DNA from 3 places in the Ancylobacter sp. SL191 genome. Region 3 is predicted to be linked to each of the others. Evidence: riboswitches for the same ligand, from Rfam matches in the RefSeq annotation. Region 3 holds a riboswitch; each other region holds the start of a gene.
The links. Region 3 has a riboswitch for thiamine pyrophosphate ahead of OU996_RS20460 (ABC transporter substrate-binding protein). Riboswitches for the same ligand answer to the same signal wherever they lie in the genome.

Region 1 (3,267 bases), 2.1 Mb from region 3:
TCGATCGCCGCGCTGTGGCTGGCGTTCCGCCATCACAGTCTCGCCGAGCGCGTGGCCGGCGCGGTGGCTCTGGGGCTCGGCATCGCCGGGATGCACTATGTCGCCATGGCCGGCGTGAGCTTTCTCCCCGGCGAGGGCCATGTCGTCGCCGTGCGCGGTGGCGCCTTCGATAATGCCCATCTCGTCATCGCCGTCGCGGCGGTGAGCTTCACCATCTGCGCCGCCGCCCTGCTCGCCGCGATCTATGACCGGCGCTTCATGCTTCTGGCGCAGCGCGAGACCGCGATGTGGCGCGAGGGCGAGGAACGCTATCGCAACCTGTACCGCCGTACCCCGCTGCCGCTGCATTCGCTTGGTGCGGATGGGCGCATCGAGCAGGTGAGCGACCGCTGGCTCGAGCTTCTCGGCTATGCGCGCGAGGAGGTGGTTGGCCGGCCGCTGACCGATTTCATGTCGCCGGAATCGGCGCGGCAGCGCCATGAGGAGCATTGGCCGCGCCTGCTCGGCACCGGCGAACTGCGCGAGGCGGAGTACCAGCTCGTGACCAAGGAGGGCCGGCGTCTCGACTGCGTGCTCTCCGCGGTGGCCGAGCGTGATGCGCAGGGCACACTGGTCAAGACGCTGTGCGGCCTCATCGACATTACCGACCGCCGTCAGGCCGAAGAAGCGCTGCGCCAGGCGCAGAAGCTGGAGGCCGTGGGCCAGCTCACGGGCGGAATCGCGCATGATTTCAACAACTTGCTGGCGGTCATCATGGGCAATCTCGAACTGGTGCGCAAGCGCGCGCCGGACGAGCCGCGCCTGCAGACGCTGATCGACAACACGCTGCAGGCCGCCCAGCGCGGCGCGGCGCTCACCCAGCGCATGCTCGCCTTTGCCCGCCGGCAGGATCTGAAGCCCGAGCCCGTCGATGTGCCGGAACTCGTTCTCGGCATGGCCGATCTGCTGCGCCGCTCCATCGGGCCCAGCGTGCGGATCGAGACGCGCTTTCCGCTCGGCCTGCCCAAGGCGCGGGTGGACGCCAACCAGCTCGAACTGGCTCTGCTCAATCTCGCGGTGAATGCCCGCGACGCCATGCCCGAGGGCGGCGCCATCGTCATCAGCGCGCATGAGGCTGAGGTCGCCGTCACTGACGAGGGCGATGGCGCTAACGGCTTGAAGCCGGGACGTTATTTCTGCCTGTCGCTGTCGGATACCGGCTCCGGCATGGATGAGGCGACGCTGGCCCATGCCGCCGAGCCGTTCTTCACCACCAAGGGCGTCGGCAAGGGCACCGGCCTCGGCCTTGCCATGGTTCACGGCCTCGCCGCGCAATCGGGCGGCAAGCTGGCGCTGGCGAGCCGGCTGGGAGAGGGGACGACGGCGACCATCCATTTGCCGATTGTCGAGCCTGTGGCGGTGGCTTCGCCGGCGCCCGCCGCGTCGCCGGAAGCGGTGCCGCCCCTGCCGCCGCCGATCGAGCCGGAGCCGGGTGCGGTGCGGGTGCTGGTGGTCGATGACGACCCGTTGGTGCTCTCCGCCACGGCGGCGATGCTGGAAGACCTCGATTTTGCCGTCACCGAGGCCTCGTCGGGCGCGGAGGCCTTGAAAACATTGGAAAATGGCGCGGGGATCGACGTCGTTCTCACCGATCAGGCGATGCCCGGCATGACCGGTATCCAGCTTGCCGCCATCATTCTGGAGCGCTGGCCGAGCCTGCCGGTGATCCTCGGCACCGGCTATGCCGAGCTGCCGGCGGAGGCGCGCCCGGACATGGTGCGGCTCGGCAAGCCGTTCAGCCGCGACATGCTGCAGCGGGCCATTCTCGGCGCGACGCGGCCAAGGGCCGACAATGTCGTGACTTTTCCGCCCCGCAGCGCCTGAGCGCCGTGACCGCCGCTTGCATATTGTCGACGACACGACGGTGACAAGCGGCCCTTGCGTGATTATATCAGTGCCGTCCGGGGGAGCCCCGTCAGGGGGCTGAGAGGCCATCATCGCGCGGACGCGGCATGGCGACCCTTTGAACCTGATCCAGTTGAGACTGGCGGAGGGAGGCCTGCATGTCTGGCACAAACGAAAATTCAAACGGTTCCGCAACGACTTACCCGGCGCCCAATGCCATGCGCGTGCGCGTTATCGGCGGCGGTGTCGCCGGGCTGACCAGCGCCCATGCCTTTGCCCGGCGGGGGGCGCAAGTCACTCTGGTGGAACGCAAATCCGCCACGGGGCAGGGCTGTTCCTGGTATGCGGGTGGCATGCTGGCGCCCTGGTGCGAGCGCGAGAGCGCCGAGCCGATCATCGCCGAGCTCGGCTTCGAATCGCTGGCCTATTGGCGCGAGGCGGTGCCGGACGTGCCGAACGAGGGCAGCCTCGTCCTCGCCCAGCCGCGCGATCTACCTGATCTCAAACGCTTTTCCCGCCGCACCGAGGGCTTCGAGTGGGTGGATGGCGCGGCCATTGCGGCGCTGGAGCCGGACCTTGAGGGGCGTTTCGACCAGGGTCTGTTCTTCCCCACCGAGGCGCATCTGGAGCCGCGCAAGGCGCTGGCGGCGCTCACCGAGCGGCTGGTGAACGAGTATAATGTGACCATCCGCTACGAGGCCGATGGGTTCGATGTGGTGGACGATCAGGCCGATCAGGCCGATGTGATCCTCGATTGCCGGGGCCTCGGCGCGCGCGACCAGCTTGCCGACCTGCGCGGGGTGAAGGGCGAGATGCTCGTCCTCTACTCGACCGAGATTTCGCTCAAGCGCCCCGTGCGGATGCTGCACCCACGCATCCCCGTCTATATCGTGCCGCGCGGCGACGGGCATTTCATGATCGGGGCGACCTCGATCGAGAATGACGAGCGCGGGCGCGTCACCGGCCGCTCCATGCTGGAGCTTCTCGGCGCGGTCTATGCGCTGCACCCGGCTTTTGGCGAGGCGGAGATCGTCGAGATCGGCGCGGATGTGCGCCCGGCCTTTCCCGACAACATTCCGCGCCTGCGCCGGCGCGGCAACACGATCTATCTCAACGGGCTCTACCGCCATGGTTTCCTCGCCGCCCCCGCGCTCGCGCGACGCGCGGCCGACCTGGTGTTTGACGGGGCCCGTTGCCCGGAGGTGATGGATGAAGATCATCGTGAATGGTGAGCCGGCGCAGACCCTGGCGGGCACGCTGGCCGATCTCCTCAATGAGCTCGACCTCGCCGACGCCATGGTCGCGACGGCGGTGAACGGCGCGATGGTGCGCAAGGCAAAACGCGGCGAGACCGCGATCAGCGACGGCGACCGGGTGGAAATC
Region 2 (3,267 bases), 1.7 Mb from region 3:
CGCGCGCCGTGGCGGGCTATGTGCGGGGGCTGCTGCGCGGGCATCCGCCGCATTATCTCGGCCATAACCCGGTCGGCGCGCTGGTCATTCTCGGGCTGATCGGCCTTGTGGGGGCGCAGGCGCTCACCGGGCTGTTCACCACCGACGACATCATCGTCTATGGCCCGATGACGCCGGTGGTGAGCGACGAGACCATCGCGCGGGCCTCCGCCCTGCATCAGCAGATCTACCCGATCCTGCTGGGGCTCATCGGCCTGCATGTCGTCGCCAACATCGCCTATTCGCTGGTCGGCCGGGACAATCTGATCCGCGCCATGGTCACCGGCCGCAAGCCGGCGGCGGGCTTCGTGGACCGTGCGCCGGCGACGCCGGGCTCGGTGCTCGCCGCGCTCGCCTGCCTCGTTGTGGCGGGCGGAATCGTGTTCGGTGGTATCGCGCTGGCGGGCGGGAATCCCTTTCCCTAGGCGCCGGTGCGATTTGGCGCGCGAGCCGGGGCGGCCTTCACGCAAAAGTCGTCGCCCCGACCGCTCGGGGCTGCTTGCGGGCCCCGGCGGACTCGTGCTCCAAGCGCGCCATGAACGCGCTCAAGGGGATCGCGCTGCAGATCGGCGCGACCTTCCTCTTCACCATCATGTCCGCCCTGGTGCGCATCGTCTCGGCCCATGTGCCGACCGGCGAGGTGGTGTTCGCGCGCTCCTTCTTCGCGCTCATTCCGCTGCTGATCCTCCTCGCCTGGCGCCGCGAGATCGGCGCCGCCATCCGCACGGCCCACCCGCTCGGCCATATCGTGCGCGGCACGGTGGGCGTCGGCTCGATGTCGCTGGGCTTCGCCGCGCTGGCGCTGATCCCGCTGGCGGACGCCACCGCCATCGGCTTCACCGCGCCGCTGCTCACCGTTATCTTCGCGGCGATCTTCCTGCGCGAGCGGGTGCAGGCCTATCGCTGGGGCGCGGTCATGGTCGGGCTGATGGGCGTGGTCATCATGCTCTGGCCGCACATGGCGGGCGATTACGATGCGCCGGGCCACAAGATCGGCGCGCTGCTGGCGCTGCTCGCCGCCGGCTGCACCGCCGGGGCGATGATCCAGGTGCGGCGGCTGACGCAGACCGAGACCACGCCGGCCATCGTGTTCTATTTCCAGGCGCTGGCGGCGGTGGCGGGGCTCGCCACGGCCGCCTGGGGCTGGGTGGTGCCGACGCCGGGCGAGGCGGCGCTGCTGGTCAGCACCGGGCTGGTCGGCGGGGTCGGGCAGATCCTGCTCACCGAGAGCTACCGTTACGCGCCGGCCTCGGTGGTGGCGCCGTTCAGCTATTCGGCCATGCTGTGGTCGCTGCTGCTCGGCTTCATCCTGTTCGCCGAGGTGCCCCCGCTCCTGGTGCTGGCGGGCGGCACCATCGTCATCGGCGCCGGGCTGTTCGTCATCTGGCGCGAGCGCCAGCTCGGCATTGACCGGGCGAAGGAAGACGCCGCGGCAACGCCGCCGGCCGGGCCCACGCCGTAAGAAGGCCTCCGCTCAGAACGCCTTGAAGGTGATGAGGGTGCGGGTGTCCTGGATGCCGGGAATCTTCTGCACCTTCTCGTTCACGAAATGGCCGATATCGGTGCCCTCGGCGACGTAGAACTTCACCAGCAGGTCGAACTCCCCGGCGGTGGAATAGATCTCGGAGGCGATCTCGGCATCGGCGAGGGCGTTGGCGACCTCATAGGAGCGCCCGAGCTGGCATTTGATCTGCACGAAGAAGGGGACCATGGCGGCTTTCCGGCGGTTCACGCAATGGCGCCACAGGACCAGAAGCCCGCCGGGCGCGCAACCCCGCTCGATGTTGTCCCGCTTGCATGCCCCGCGTGCATCCCGCTTGCACCCGCCCGCGCCATCGCCTATCTGCCGGACACGACAAGAACCGTTGGGGTGCCCGAAGGGCTGAGAGGCGACGAGCCAACCCACGAACCTGATCCGGGTCATGCCGGCGGAGGAAACGGGTCGCGCGCGCTCCGCCAGCGGGGCGTGCGGCGCGTTTCGTCGCCCGGCAAAGGAAGCGCGAGAATGACGCCAGCAGCAGCGCCCACCACCGCCATCGCCGTGACCATTGCCGGCTCCGATTCCGGCGGCGGCGCTGGTATCCAGGCCGATCTCAAGACGTTTTCCGCGCTCGGCGTCTATGGCGCCTCGGTCATCACCGCGCTGACTGCGCAGAACACGCGCGGCGTCACCGCCATTCATGACGTGCCGCCGGATTTCCTCGCCGCGCAGATCGACGCGGTGTTCTCCGATCTCGCGGTGAACGCGGTGAAGATCGGCATGCTGTCGCGCCCCGAGGTCATCGAGGCGGTGGCGGCGGGGCTGGCGCGGCATGGTCAGCAGACGGTCGTGCTCGATCCCGTCATGATCGCCGCTTCGGGCGACCGGCTGCTGGTGCCGGAGGCGATCGAGAGCCTGCGCCGCGTTTTGCTGCCGCGCGCGCTGCTCATCACCCCGAACCTGCCGGAAGCCGCCGCGCTGCTCGACGCGCCGGTGGCGACGTTGCTCAGCGAGGTGCGGGCGCAGGCGCAGACGCTGCTGGCGATGGGCCCGCGCGCCGTGCTCATCAAGGGCGGGCATGGCGAGGGGCCGGAGAGCGTCGACGTGCTGCTCGACGCCGAGGGGTTCGTGGAACTGGCGGCGCCGCGCGTGGCCACCCGCAACACCCATGGCACGGGCTGCACGCTCTCCTCTGCCATCACCGCGCATCTGGCCAAGGGCCATTCGCTGCGCGAGGCGGTGGAAGGAGCAAAAGCGTATCTCACCGCCGCCATCGGCCGGGCGGATGATCTCACTATCGGCGAGGGCCACGGGCCGGTGCATCATTTCCACGCGTGGTGGTGACGGCGCCGTGGCGACATGCGGGTAATAGCGGCGGGCTCGTAACCGTGGGGCCGGGCTGCTATCGAGGCGGCATCGCCTCTCCCCCGAGTCCCCGCGCGTGCTTGTCCTCGCCCCCCGCATCGCCATTCCCGTCGCCTATGCCGGGCTGTTCTTCGGCATCGGCGTCTACATCCCGTTCTTCCCGATCTGGTTGCAGGGGCGGGGCTTCGATGCCGGGCTGATCGCGCTGACGCTCGCCGTGCCCTTCGGCATCCGCCTGTTCACCATGCCGCTCGGCGGGCTGGTGGCGGACCGCAGCGGGCGCCCGCGCGCGACGCTGGTGGTCTATGGGCTGATGACCGCGCTCGCCTTCTGCGCGGTGGCGCTGGCGCCCGGCACCGGGCTGATGCTGGTCGCCCTCGCCA
Region 3 (3,267 bases):
CCCCTCCATCGCGCCCTCGATCTCCGGCACGCCGGAGCCGCCGGCTTCCGGGGCGAAGCGGCGCACGAGGAACAGCGAGGTGACCGTCATGCTGGCGCCGATGAGCGCGGCGGCGAGATAGAGCGGCGCGCCGGTGAGCCCGATGCCGCCGGACAGCCAGGCCGGCCAGGCGGCGCTCAGCCATTCCACGCTGAGATGGAAGGCGGCACCGATGACGCCGACCACCGCCCCGACCAGAATCGCCACGCCGTAATAGAAACCGTTGCCCATCATCCTGTCCCGTCCTGCGCACCCCGTTCGGGTTAGCATTGCCGGGCGGTATCGTCATCCCCGTGCCGGGGGACGATCCCGGATCGGCCTTTGGCCGTCCGGGATGACGAAGGGGGGCGTCCGGGATCAGATGGCGAGGCCGCCTACTTGATCGCGGTGGCGTAGGTGGAGACCGGCTCCACATTGTCGATCAGCTTGTGGCTCTTCATGAACTCCCCGAAGCGGGCATAGCGGCCCTCGTCCAGCGCGGCCGGCGCGTGGGCGAAGCGGCGCAGCGTGTCGGTCCAGGCGGTGCGGTTCAGCTCGTCATCGAGCTTGGGGTTGGCCTTGACGAACACGCCCCACGCCTCCTGCGGGTGGTTGAGGATGTAGATCGTCGCCTCCTCGACCGCCGCGAGGAAGCGCTTGAGGCGGGGATCGCCGACCTTGTCCTTGTGGGCGAGATAGATCAGCTCGTCGAACACCGGCACGCCGTGCTCCTCGGGGAAGAAGGCGATGCCCTCCTTGCCCTCGAGCTTGATCTGGGTGAGCTCGAAATTGCGGTAGGCGCCGATCACCGCGTCCACCTTGCCGGCGACCAGCGCCGGGGACAGGGCGAAGTTCACGTTGATCATGGTGACGTCGGTGGGCTTCAGCCCGGCGCTCGCCAGCATGGTGCCGAGCAGCGCGTCCTCGAGCCCCGCCACCGAATAGCCGACGGTCTTGCCCTTGAGATCGGCGATGGACTTGATCGGCCCGTCCTTCAGCGCCACCAGCGCGGTGAGCGGGGTGGAAATGAGCGTGCCAAAGCGGATGAGCGGCAGGCCCTCCTTCACCGACAGATAGATGTTCGGCTGGTAGCTGACCGCGACATCCGCCTGCCCGGCGGCGACGAGGCGCGGCGGGGCGGAGGGGTCGGAGGGCGGGATCAGGTCGACATCGAGGTCGTGCGCTTTGAAGTAGCCCTTCTCCTGCGCGATGATCAGCGGCGCGTGGTCGGGGTTCACATACCAGTCGAGCAGGACGGTGAGCTTGTCCGCGGCGCGCGCGGGGGCGCTGACGAAGGGAGCGGTGGTGAGTGCCAGCGCGAGCGCGGCGGCGGCGATTTTGGTGAACATGGATCTCCTCGCGTGTTGGAGATCCGGCGCATGAGCTGTCGGGGGAAACCGGCGCGGGCGGTCGCACTGACCACGGCCCCGCCGTCGTTCCGTCCCTTCGCCGGCATGACCCGGATCAGGTTCAAAGGGTCTGGCGGTTGCCATCTCAGCCCCTTGGCCCGTTCGGGCCGCGGGACACCCCTCGGACGCGGCCACGCTAGCAGAGCTGGCATGCCAGAGCAATCGCCGGCTAAGGAGCGGGTGTGCCCCCGTGTCCCGGACGCCTGAAGCGGCAGCGGAAGGCGAGCCGGGAGCCAGCGGGAGAGTCTTTGGCCTTGGTCTTCTTCGCAGGCGAGAGGCATGGCCGCCTGCGGCGGAGCCTCGCGCTGGGCCCCGGATCATCGTTGCGCTGCGCGCAACTTGTCCGGGGAACGAAGGGCGAGCGCCGTCCGCGCCGTGGCGTGCCACGTCTCCGCCCTGACCACGTCATGGCCGGGCTTGGCCCGGCCATCCACGACTTGGGTACGTCGGTCGAGGAGAAAGTCGTGGATGCCCGGCCCAAGGCCGGGCATGACGGCCCTGAGGTGTCGGAAGGTCCACCACTTCCTGACACGTTCCAAGTCAGCAATGGCAAAGGCCCCCGCCCTGACCACGTCATGGCCGGGCTTGGCCCGGCCATCCACGACTTTGTCAGGCGCGGCAGGGTGAAGTCGTGGATGCTCGGCTCAAGGCCGGGCATGACGGCCTTCTGTGACGCCGCGTCCCTCTCTTGTGCCGGGAAGGGCGGTGCCCTTACCCCCGCCAGTCCTCGGCATAGACGGTGCGCTCGACGCCGGCGAAGGTGCCGAGGCGGGTGAGCTCCGTGTCGAGCGCGTCCAGCCGGCCCTTGCTGGCGCGGATGCCGGGCTCCAGCCAGAGGCGGCGCACATCGAGCGTGCCGGCCTTGCGGTCGGCCTTCATGTCGATGCGGCCGATGAGCCGGTCGCCTTCCAGCAGCGGGAAGACATAGTAGCCATAGACGCGCTTGGGCGCGGGGACGAAGACCTCGATGCGGTAGGAAAACCCGAACAGCCGTTCCGCCCGGTTGCGGTCGCGCAGCGCTGGGTCGAACGGGCTGAGCACGCGCAGCCGCGACGGTGGCGCGGGCAGGGCCGCGAAGGCCTCGCCGGCGCCGGCAAAGGCGTGGCTCACCCGCTCGCGCCCATCCGCGCAGGTGATGAGCACGGGTTCCAGTCGGTCGCGATTGGCCTCCACCCATGCTTTGGCCTGCTCGGGTGACACCAGATCCCAGAAGGCGGCGATCTCGCCATGGGTGGCAAAGCCCAGCCGCTCCAGCGCCGAGGTACAGGCCCAGTCGATGAAGGCGCTCGCGTCCACCTCCGCGGCGCGATGATGGGCGGGGATGACGCGCTCGGTGAGGTCATAGACCTTCTGGAAGCCCTCGCGCGCGGCGATGGCAAGCGCGCCGGTGCGCCAGTGATACTCCAGCGCGGTCTTTTCCGGGTGCCAGTTCCACCAGCCGCCGGGCGGGCGCTTCTCGGTCTCGAAATGCCGGGCCATCAGCCGGCCCTCCTGGCGCACGCGCGCCAGCACATGCTCAAAATAGCCCTCGAAGCCGTTCTCGTGCCAGCTCCGCCAGCGCTCCGCGAGGCTGGCGCGCTCCTGGGCGAAGCGGTGCTTCCAATAGGGGAAGAAGGCGGTCGGGATGATCGCCGCGTCATGCGTCCAGTGCTCGAACAGCGCGCCGTCCTTTTCCAGGAGCGCGGTGAGATGCTCGCGCCGGTAGGCGGGGGCGCGGCTGAACAGGATGTGGTGATGCGCCCGCTCGACCGTGGCGATGCTGTCCACCTGCACGAAGCCGAGCCGGGTGATGAGCGCGAGCAGCGCCGCCTTGCCCGCCGGCGCGCGTTCGCTCAGTCCC

Region 1: linked by a shared signal. The riboswitch ahead of thiO (glycine oxidase ThiO) and the one ahead of OU996_RS20460 (ABC transporter substrate-binding protein) in region 3 are both predicted to bind thiamine pyrophosphate.
Region 2: linked by a shared signal. The riboswitch ahead of thiD (bifunctional hydroxymethylpyrimidine kinase/phosphomethylpyrimidine kinase) and the one ahead of OU996_RS20460 (ABC transporter substrate-binding protein) in region 3 are both predicted to bind thiamine pyrophosphate.

What each region holds. Positions count from the first base shown of each region.
Region 1 covers NZ_CP113056.1:2,377,187-2,380,453, forward strand. Annotated here, with positions in the region: gene OU996_RS10710 (MHYT domain-containing protein) at 1-1,863, shown strand, start outside; TPP riboswitch at 1,933-2,052, shown strand; gene thiO (glycine oxidase ThiO) at 2,103-3,116, shown strand; gene thiS (sulfur carrier protein ThiS) at 3,094-3,267, shown strand, end outside.
Region 2 covers NZ_CP113056.1:2,796,526-2,799,792, forward strand. Annotated here, with positions in the region: gene OU996_RS12755 (cytochrome b/b6 domain-containing protein) at 1-464, shown strand, start outside; gene OU996_RS12760 (DMT family transporter) at 575-1,501, shown strand; gene OU996_RS12765 (Lrp/AsnC ligand binding domain-containing protein) at 1,514-1,750, opposite strand; TPP riboswitch at 1,896-1,993, shown strand; gene thiD (bifunctional hydroxymethylpyrimidine kinase/phosphomethylpyrimidine kinase) at 2,045-2,863, shown strand; gene OU996_RS12775 (MFS transporter) at 2,961-3,267, shown strand, end outside.
Region 3 covers NZ_CP113056.1:4,457,434-4,460,700, reverse strand. Annotated here, with positions in the region: gene clcA (H(+)/Cl(-) exchange transporter ClcA) at 1-273, opposite strand, end outside; gene OU996_RS20460 (ABC transporter substrate-binding protein) at 414-1,367, opposite strand; TPP riboswitch at 1,456-1,553, opposite strand; gene OU996_RS20455 (winged helix-turn-helix domain-containing protein) at 2,139-3,267, opposite strand, start outside.